Regions from separate parts of the Thalassotalea sp. HSM 43 genome, predicted to be linked through region 2. Evidence: riboswitches for the same ligand, from Rfam matches in the RefSeq annotation. Region 2 holds a riboswitch; the other holds the start of a gene.

Region 1 (5,364 bases), 1.5 Mb from region 2:
GAGTACAGCAAAGATGATTTTAGTCAGCTCAATAATGAGTTGCTGAAAATGCGCGAACTGCATCAGCTATCATTAGTCGAATTAAAAAAATGGCTAGCATAATGCTAGCCATTGTCTTGTTCTAAAAGCCGTACGCTTATAATTCAATATTACCGATAAAACGGTAACCTTCACCGTGAATGGTATTAATGAATTCAGGGCTAGCGTCGTCTGATTCAAAATGCTTACGCAAACGACGGATGGTTACATCAACAGTACGGTCATTTTCACGTAGGTCACGACCGGTCATTTCTTGAATTAACGCCTGACGGGTAACAATCTTACCGCGATTCGCCATTAATAGACGTAGGGCACGATACTCACCACGAGGAATTGGGAAGGTAATGCCATTTGGTGATGTCATTTGACGAGAGTTAGGGTCTAACTGCCAGTTGTCGAAATGAATCAACTCAGTTGCTGCCATTGGTGCCGCTTTTTCTACTTGGCTAATACGCTTAAGTAGATTGCGTACACGAATAGTTAACTCGCGTGGGTTAAAAGGTTTAGTGATATAATCATCCGCACCGATCTCTAAGCCCAATACTTTGTCCACATCGCTGTCACGACCACTGATGAAGATCAAACCTTTGTCGTCTTTCTCGATGATTTCACGAGCTAATAACAGACCGTTTTTACCTGGTAAGTTAATGTCCATCAAAACAAGGTCAATATTACGATCTTGTAGTTGACGCTCCATTTCTTCACCATTTGCCGCTACGTAGGTTAAGTAACCTTCAGCTTCAAACAGATTTTTCAGATTTAAACGTGTTACTTCTTCATCTTCAACGATGAGAACTTTGGCTTGCGGTTGGTTGATCATATATACCTCAACAGTTAATACCCAAATGTCAGCGAGCATGAAAACATAAGGGCGTATAGAGTCGCTGCATTTTTGGCTGCAAACTCAAGATTAAAATTTATGTTGCATATGATAGTGAATGTCAGAAAGTAAACAATGGTGAAATTGTTGTAAAAATGTAAGTGACAAAATGTAAACAAAACACCTGTGTCTCTTTGTAAGTTATTGATTATTATATAGATAGGTGTTGGTGGTTATGTGGGAGAGGAAAAGCCGGCTTTGCAACAAATTGTAATCCTTGGCCATTTGTTAGGTTAGTAACAAATGAAAATTGACAAAAAAGCATTACTGGTAGGTTAATTTGTTGTCAATATTAACCTTGTATTTACCCTGTGTTTTGCTGCGTTTAACATTTACCTCTGTGTTAACGCTTTTGCGCTTGATGAATCGCAAAACCTTTGTGATTAGCGAGCAAGTTTGAATGCCCAAATTGCTTTTCAATAATCGGTGCATACTTTAAAAAGCTGTTAGCAACTATGGTCAATTTACCATTTTTGTTGATTTTGTTTTTAACGCTTTGCAAAAACACTTCGGTGGTTTGGTAGTGGGTTTTTAAGCCTTGATGAAATGGCGGATTAGATACCACGAGTTGATAACCTTGGCCGACATTAGATAAACCGTCTGAGGCATAGACGTTACCGCTAAGCTTGTTAACAGCCAGTGTTTTTTCAGCGCTGGCAATCGCTAAGGCGTTGACATCAATCATTTCGATATCGGCATCGCGATTGGCCATCTTAATATAACAACCAATAACGCCCGCGCCGCAACCAAAATCAAGCACCTTACCGGTCACTTTGTCTGGTATATGCTGCAATAATAACTGGGTACCGATATCAAGCTCTGCATGAGAGAACACGCCCGGCAAAGCGCAAATGGTCAATGCCGTATCACCTTGCTGTATCTGATATTGGCGATACCAATCATCAAGCACAAATGCTGAACGGTTATTGTTAAACACCATCTCATACAAAAGGCAATGTCTTGCTGAATCAACTTTATCGCATCGCAAGGCATAGTCTGCTGCCAGTTTCGCCGCCGATTTAACCCCACCTTTATTTTCTCCAACGAACAATACAATGGCGTTGTCGCTTAGGCTGTTCGAGAGCATGGCCATTTGCATGGTAAATTCAGGTTTAGATTTCGGGAAGTAAAAGATAACCAGATCATGTTGCTGCTTGCTTTGGTATTGTTCGCCAAATTCACAGTGCACATTTTGACAGGCTTTGCTTATCGCTTGATGTTGCGCATAATTTATCTGGTAACTGGTAACCTTGGCATCAGGATACAGTTGAGTCAGTTCTTTGATCAGTTCTACATCAGGGCAACCGACAACTAAGGGGTGTTTACTGTCCAATAAGTCAGTATTTCTGAGTAATAGTTGTGATGGATTACTAACAGCCATAAGTTACCGTGATGTCGTAAAAACGCTATTTTCGCATGTTATGACTATGGAAAAAAGCATAAATTTAGCCGAGCTAACACAATACCTTATTGCCAATGCAGCTATCATTTTAGGCAAGCCAGATGCGAGAACTTAGGCTGACTATATAAATGCGGTTTTGTGGTTTGCATTGCGTTTGCTAAAGTGGTTAAATACGCGACATTCCGACACATTAAATATGTGTCTCATCCTTCCGAGGATCAGAAGAGGAGCGTTAACCAGGCAGTTATCCTTAGGGCCTTACCCGTATAAAGGATAATCAGGGGGATTATCGCCGAGGCAGATACCAAAAAAGGTAGGTATACTGTCGGCTGTATGGGTTGAATCCCTGCAGCTGTCGCTTAACATGAGTTTAAGTGGAGAGCTTCTGGCCCCAGCATCATATTGCTGGCTCCAGTCTTTCTATTTACGCTCGAATAATAAATATCGCGATTAAGATAAACACATCGCACGCAGTAACGAGACGTAACATGACAACTTTTCAACTTGATGATTTTCCTCTATGGACAGCCTTAGTCACGCCGTTCAACGACGCTGGCGAGATAGATTATGACAGCCTAGCTAAAATCGTAGAGGATCAAGTACAAGCTGGTAATGGTATTTTGATTTGCGGTAGCACCGGTGAAGGCTTGGCTATCGAACAACAAGAGCAATACCAAATTGTTAAATTTATTTGTGATTTACAGCCGCAGGTGCCGCTTATGGTTGCCGTTGGTGGTGCTAACCTAGCAGCACAATCGGCTTGGATTGAACAATGCAATTCGTTGCCAATACACAGTTACTTGCTCACCGCGCCGCTCTACACTAAACCTGGCATCATCGGTCAAACCAATTGGTTTAAAGCACTGATGGATATCGCCACAAAACCGTGCATGATTTACAACGTGCCTTCGCGAACTGGCGTGAGTATCCCCGTTGAAACCGTACAAAATCTTGCCGAGCATCCAAACTTGTGGGCAATGAAGGAAGCCAGTGGCGACATCAATGAGTTTTTAGGTTTTGTCGAAGCAGCGCCGAACATGAAAATGTACTCAGGTGAAGACGCTCTGATCCCATACCTTGCCTCGGCTGGTGCTGTCGGTTTGGTGTCGGTTTGCGCCAACGCTTGGCCTGAGGCGACTCATTTGTATGTGCGTCAAGCATTGACTGGCCAAGGTGCTAGCTTATTTCCTGTTTGGTATAACGCCATCAGCCCGTTGTTTGAGGTTGCCAACCCAATTCCAGTCAAAGTGTTAATGCACAAGCAAGGGGTTATCTCATCGCCTGTATTGCGTGCACCACTAACCCATCTGGAACTGGCTTCTGATAGCAAAGTTTTGGCGGCGGATACAGCAATCACTGAGTGGTTGTGCAATAGCCGCAATAACCTTTAATAGCAATTATGACAGAGTTGTTTACCAAGCAAGTATTAACCGTCGGTGAGATGGCCAGTGGCGTGTCATTGACCATTCCTGTTTATCGCTTAAAAGGCAATGGACAAGGACCGTCAGTCTATATTCAAGCCAATATTCACGGCGCTGAAGTGCAGGGCAATGCGGTAATCTATCAATTACTAGAGCTATTGCAAAAGCAATCTCTGCTTGGTGATATCACGTTGGTGCCTTACGCCAACCCTGTCGGCTGTAATCATAAAAATGGTGAGTACACCTTAGGTCGATTTGACCCGATTACCGGTGTGAACTGGAATCGCATGTTCCATCATAATGAACAGCTGATTGAACACGTCATGCAAGAGCACAGCAACAGTGATGTTGATACCATCAAACAATATTTTCAGCAATTGATGTTAGATGATATTGAGCAAAAGCTGGATCACAACAATTACGGGTTAAGTACTGGCCGACGTATTGCTTATCGATTACAACAATTAGCGCACCAGCACGATATTGTTTTGGACTTACATACCGGGCCAATATCATCAAAACATATTTATTGTCCGGAATACGCACGCAATAGTGCCAGCTTTTTCAATATTCCACATACCATATTGATCCCCAATGATTTTGCTGGGGCAATGGACGAAGCGACGTTTTGTCCATGGTGGACGCTAGCCGAGAAGTTTGCCGAAAATGGCCGCGAACTCGATTTTGGTAAGGAAAGTTTTACCGTAGAACTTGGCTCACAAGAGCTAATCGATCTGGATGAAGCCTTATACGATGCCAAGTCAATCTTGTCTTACTTACAATATAAGCAGGTCATTGCCAGTGACGAATTTGTACCGCAAAACATCACTCGTTACGCCTGTTACTTAAAAGATTACAAGATATTTTATTCGCCGATGGGCGGTATGGTCGACTATCTTGCGCAATTTGGTGAAGAACTAAAAGCTGGCTCACCGTTGGCGCGCATCTTACGTATGGACAACTACGGAGATGGTGATGCGTTGCATTATATCCAGTTAGAAGAAGATGCTATTCCTATTTTGCATTTTGCCTCGGCAAGCGTCAATTTAGGCACCGAACTGTATAAAGTCTTCACCAATTATTTCGAGTTGTAAGCTCGCGCTCTACCGCGAATAAATATAATAAGGGCTTGTTTAACAAGCCCTTTATGTTTGTAGCGGATATCTAATTTGAGTCATTACCAACGCTGACGAGGGACAAAGTCTCGGCTTGCTTGTTCACCTTTGTCGATAGATTGCTGACGCTTAACCGCAATACGCTGATTCTTGGCAAGCAAGATTTTAATTTGGTACCAAGATTCGCGCATCAACCAGCGCCACGGTTTGTCAGTCCATGATTTATGATAGAGCTTTTTGCTGGCGGCCAATGTATCTGGTGAGCGCTGGCACAAGGATTGCGCAAATTCGATGGCACGTTGCAGTGGCTTGTCATCTAGCTCGGTAAGCAGACCATACTGCAGAGCTTGCTTAGCATCAAAGGTTTCTGCGCTCATCACCAACTTCAATGCTTGGTCTTTTGGCATCAGCTGCGCTAAGCCCATATTGCCACTCATGTCGGGGATGATGCCCCACTTTCCTTCCATGACGGAAAACTGGGCATTGTGATTGGCGATACGAAAATCC
Region 2 (5,364 bases):
TTGGAGCCTTAGGTGTTGCTGTAGAATCTGAGAAAGACGTGATTGTGTTTATGGTGTCTTCGGATCAGCAAGATTTAATGTTTGAGGCAATTTATAAAGCCGCTGAACTGAATGTGCCCGGTATTGGCTATATGTTCGTCAGCCCAGTGGAAAGAGTGGCGACCTATGTACCTGAGGCCGTTCGCAAAGAATTGGGCGTGAACCCAGAATGAGTCTCTCAGCCGATTTAGCTGCGCACATGGCGAACTTTCCGGTTTGTAAGGCCATTTACTGTTATTTGCCGGACGATGGCACGGACAAACGCCTGCTGGCAGAACTGCGTGAAAAGTTTGGTGTCACCAGCGCTGGCAGCTCGGCTTGCCGAGGCATCGGTGCTCTTGCTGAAGTTAAAACCAAGCAAGGGAAATTACCTGAGTCGGAACTGGTCAAAATTTTATTTATAACGTGCGCAGAAGAGCAGGCAAAGGATATCTTCGATTTTATATTCTGGTTCGCCGAAGTGGACAAGCCGGGTCGCGGGGTGGTTTGGCAACAGAGAATAACAAGCTGTACTCCCTACGAATTACCGACCGATGTTGCGGACGAGGAGACCGGTGCTTAAGAGTTTCTTTTTGTTGAGGTGATTGTTTTTACTGACAAGAGAGACAGTCTGATATTCGCACATGACTGACTTAACGTGTTATAGACAAAATAAAAGCCCAGTGGCGATAGCGACTGGGCTTTTATTTTACTGTGCGCTTGTTTTACTTAAGCTAGGGCGGTACTGCGTGACTGCTCAATACAAATCATTCGCAACAAACCAATAAGGCCGATAAAGAATAGGCTGGTTACCAGCAACGCCAAACTGCTTGAACCGGTAAAGCCAATAATGATAAAGCCAATCGCTGATATTGCCGCAATCGACAAAGAATACGGTAGTTGTGTAGCCACATGATCGATGTGATTACAGCGTGCACCGGTGGACGACAGTATGGTGGTATCTGAAATCGGTGAACAATGATCACCAAATACTGACCCCGCTAAGACTGCTGATAGCATAGGCAACATAAGCGCTATATCACTCGCTGCCGCCATATCACCAGCGATAGGTAACATGATACCAAATGTACCCCAAGATGTGCCTGTGGCGAACGCCATAAAGCCTGACAGTAAAAATAACAACACAGGAAACCAAGCAATGTCGATATTACCTGTGGCTAACGTCGATAGATAACTACCGGTTTTCATATCGCCAATCACCGTGCCTATGGTCCAAGCGAACAGCAATATTAAAATCGCGCCAAGCATTGATTTTGCACCATTGATTGCCGCTTTTGAGATGTCAGCAAAGCCTATGCCACGTTTAATTACAGTAAATAGCGTCATCGCCAAGCCGACTAAACCACCATAAACCAGCGACATACCTACATCGGTATTTTCAAATGCGGCAAAGATATTAAATGCTTTATTATCGGCACTAAGCGCTTGTCCACCGGTATAAACCATAAAGCTTATGGTGGCGATAATTAAAACGACAATGGGCGTGATAAGGTCGCGTGCTTTTGCTTGAACGCCTTCAATGGCCATCGGTAATTCATGGCTTTCTTGTTTGCTCTGATCGTCGCCGTCACTGGCTTGTTGTTCATGGCGAGTCATGGCACCGACATTTAGATCGAAGTAGATCACCGCAAACACCATTAGTAAGGCAAATAACGCGTAAAAGTTCATTGGGATCGACGCAACATAAGCTGCAAGCGGGGTGTATTCACTGATGCCATGGCTTGCTAATATACCTGCCATCAAGGCCATGATGTATGCGCCCCAACTAGATATTGGCATTAACACACACATAGGTGCTGCGGTAGAGTCTAAGATATAGGCCAATTTGGCACGAGATACTTTATATCGATCGGTTACCGGTCTTGAAACGGTACCAACGGCTAAGGAATTAAAGTAGTCATCGATAAAAATAAAGACCCCTAAAAATGCCGCTAACAGCTGTGAGCCTCGGCGATTTTTAACTTTACCCATAGCCCAATTAGCAAAGGCTAAGGTGGCACCGCTGACACTTAACAAAGCGGTGATCACGCCAAGTAAAATTAAAAATGCCACAATCGACATATTCCAGCTGTTTATGCCACCGTCTTCAATAAACACACCGCTCACCGAGGCGCCAACATAAGCAAGCGTACCGGTAATCGACATGTCATTAAGTAAGACGGCACCAAGCAAGATACCAACCCCAAGCGACAATAAAACGCGGCGAGTCAATATTGCCAGTGTCAAGGCGATGACAGCGGGTAATAAAGAAACAAAGGATGATGAAAAATCAATTAAATTCATGTGTAACTACTTCAGTTTTATAAAGCACTACTTAAAATGAATATGCTGTATCGAAGGGACAGAACTTCATGGTAGCGCTCCATAGTTATTTGTTACCAGCGTAACTGGTTTGACTATGGCAGTGTTATCTCTTTCGACAATAACACCAGCAAGATGAAGCGATCTTCAATCTTACTTCGGCAATTAATCCTTTCTCGTTTTGTCTTCGGCATCACCCTGATAAAACGATACTGATATTAATCGCACCTCTACTTTTGGCCTGTTTTAGACTGCTGGCGGCAGATAATGTCTTGCCAGCTTATGACAAGAATTGATTCAGTATGACCATTAAGGTTAGGGCAGAGCCAAGCATGACTAAAGAGCTAGCATATAACTCAGAAAAGCTGCGATGGTGTCGAATTACAAACATAAACGCCTTATTTTTAAGCAAAATAGATTGCTGAAGGTCAGCTGAATTTTAAAGGGCGTATTATAAGGATTCGGCAAAAGTATGCCGTTACTCAAGTGTAAAATATGAATAGAGATGTGTTACGGGCAACGGTAGGACCGTTGCCCGCATAAACACTAGATAGAGGTGATATTAACGGACAGTTTTAAAATTTGACCTGGTTGCAGGTATTTACTGCGATTTAGGTTGTTCCACTTTTCAATATCGGCAATTTTAACTTTAAACTTGCTGGCAATGCGTGCCAGTGAGTCGCCTGATTTCACTTTATATTGAATATTGCGCATAACGGTATTACCAGAGCCTGATGCGGCACTGTCGTTTGCGGTCCAAATCGTTAACTTTTGACCCAGTCTAAGCATGTCTTTCGGGGCAAAGCCATTCCATTTGGCAATGTCCTTACCACTCACTTTGTACGTTCTGCCGATATCCCACAGGTTATCGCCATTTTTGACAACATGAATGACTTTATTACCGGTACCTTTTTTGCTTAGCTTGCTTTGGCGCACTTGCTCATAGGTTGCGTAGCGATCAAGGCTTTGTGTGGCGGTAGGGATCAACAGGTAATTACCGGCAACAATAACACTGTTGTTTAGATCGTTGGTTTCTCTAATAACCGACACTGTGGTATTAAAGCGTTTGGCAATCACCGATAAGCTATCGCCGCTTTTAATTTTATAGCGTTGCCAACTTAAGCGATCTTTTTCATCTAATGACGAAAGACTTTTCTTAAATTGTTCTATTTTGCTATTTGGCAGCAACAGTTGGTGCGGTCCATTTGGCGGAGTTGCCCAACGATTGAAACCAGGGGTAAGTGCGTGCAATTCATCCACGGTTAAGCCGGATAATTTTGCTGCCAAAGATAAATCCAATTGTGAGCCAATATCAACATGGCTGATCACCGGCTCATTATTTATCGCATATAAGGTCACACCATATTTTTCAGGTTCTTTAACTAGTGCGGCCAAGCCCAGTAGTTTAGGCACGTAATCACGAGTTTCTTTTGGCAGTTTCAAGTTCCAAAAATCGGTAGGGCGACCTTTACGAGCATTGGCTTTCATTGCTCTGGCGACGCGACCTTCACCTGAGTTATAGGCGGCAAGTGCCAGTAACCAATCGCCATCAAAGCGCTTGTGTAAATATTTTAGGAATTTGATTGCTGCTTGAGTCGAGGCGGCAACATCGCGTCTGCCGTCGTACCACCAATCTTGTTTTAAACCAAATTGCTTTCCGGTGCCCGACAAAAATTGCCACATGCCTGAGGCACTGCCGTGCGAGTAGGCAAACGGATCGTAAGCACTTTCGACAACAGGCAACAGCACCAATTCCATTGGCATGTTGTGTTTTTCCAGTTCTTCGGTGATATGGAAAAGAAAAGGCTCGGAGCGTTTAGCAACACGATCTAAATAGCGTTGATGCTTGGCGTACCAATCACGATGGGCTCTAACTTTGCTGTTGTCTGGAATATCAAATTCAAGTTGCGATTGGATACGTACCCAGATGTTATCGATGACTTGAATGTCATCTTGCTCAGTTAACGGTATTTCCACATCTTCCTTAGGGTGGATAACAGCTACGGATTCGTCTGCATGTAGTGCTTCAAAAACATCGTTGTTTGACGCAGTAACTATGTTCGCACTTTGTTGTTCTTGCTCTGGCTGATTTAGGTTTTGGCATCCCACCAAAACGGTCAGCGACAGGGGAAATAAAATTTTCTTCATGAATAAACAGTTAGCAGTTTTAGGGTTATTATAATTCAAGATAAAACAGTTATATTTTATCCTGCTAAAAATTGTCTTTTAGTTCGCGAACAGCTGCAAACACATCGACAGTATTGTCTAATTCTAGACCACTTTGTTGTTGTGCGCCCACTCTTACTGAATCTAAGTGACTGCGTAGAAACGGGTTTATTTGCTTTTCCAAACCTATGGTACTGGGGATGGTCGCGATATTACTGGCGCGAAGCTCCGTTGCTTTATTTAAATAATCTTTTAATTGACCATTATTTGGTTCAATAGTTCGAGCAAATTTTAAGTTTGCCAGCGTATACTCGTGAGCACAAAATACTTTTGTTTGCTCATTAAGCGTGCTCAATTTTTGCAATGAGTTGAGCATTTGTTGCGCACTGCCTTCAAATAGGCGACCACAACCACCAGAAAACAGTGTATCACCACAAAACAACCATTGATCATTATGAAAAGCGATATGGCCTAAAGTATGGCCGGGTAACTCAATGACACTAAAATGAATCTGATTGGTCAATATTTGTACAGCCTCGCCTTCAACAACATGCACATCAGAAAATTGTTGTGCTTCTTGCGTTGGGCCATAAACCGTCACTGGCCAGTCTTGCTCGTGTGCAAATTGCTTTAACTTGTTAATACCACCGGTATGGTCTTTGTGGTGATGAGTGACTAAAATGTCACTAAGGATCAAGTTATTTTTCTTTATAAATTCAATACATACATCGCCATCGCCTGGGTCAACCAAAGCACACTTGGCACTTGCACTGTCGGTTATACACCATATATAGTTATCGTTAAATGCGGCAATCGCGTGCACTTGAAACATTCAAGTCTCCTTAGACTTTATCGGTA

What was found. A riboswitch is a leader RNA that binds a small molecule or an ion and turns the genes downstream of it on or off. The one in region 2 is predicted to bind lysine.
Region 1: another riboswitch for lysine. It lies ahead of dapA (4-hydroxy-tetrahydrodipicolinate synthase); the one in region 2 lies ahead of E2K93_RS00675 (Na+/H+ antiporter NhaC family protein).

What each region holds. Positions count from the first base shown of each region.
Region 1 is NZ_CP038493.1:2,645,932-2,651,295, forward strand. Features, by position in the region: gene E2K93_RS11415 (Hpt domain-containing protein) at 1-102, shown strand, start outside; gene arcA (two-component system response regulator ArcA) at 137-859, opposite strand; gene E2K93_RS11425 (methyltransferase) at 1,263-2,300, opposite strand; lysine riboswitch at 2,536-2,714, shown strand; gene dapA (4-hydroxy-tetrahydrodipicolinate synthase) at 2,810-3,712, shown strand; gene E2K93_RS11435 (succinylglutamate desuccinylase/aspartoacylase family protein) at 3,721-4,836, shown strand; gene E2K93_RS11440 (crotonase/enoyl-CoA hydratase family protein) at 4,920-5,364, opposite strand, start outside.
Region 2 is NZ_CP038493.1:142,041-147,404, reverse strand. Features, by position in the region: gene E2K93_RS00685 (P-II family nitrogen regulator) at 1-212, shown strand, start outside; gene E2K93_RS00680 (hypothetical protein) at 239-601, shown strand; gene E2K93_RS00675 (Na+/H+ antiporter NhaC family protein) at 748-2,322, opposite strand; lysine riboswitch at 2,387-2,581, opposite strand; gene E2K93_RS00670 (LysM peptidoglycan-binding domain-containing protein) at 2,887-4,488, opposite strand; gene gloB (hydroxyacylglutathione hydrolase) at 4,553-5,338, opposite strand.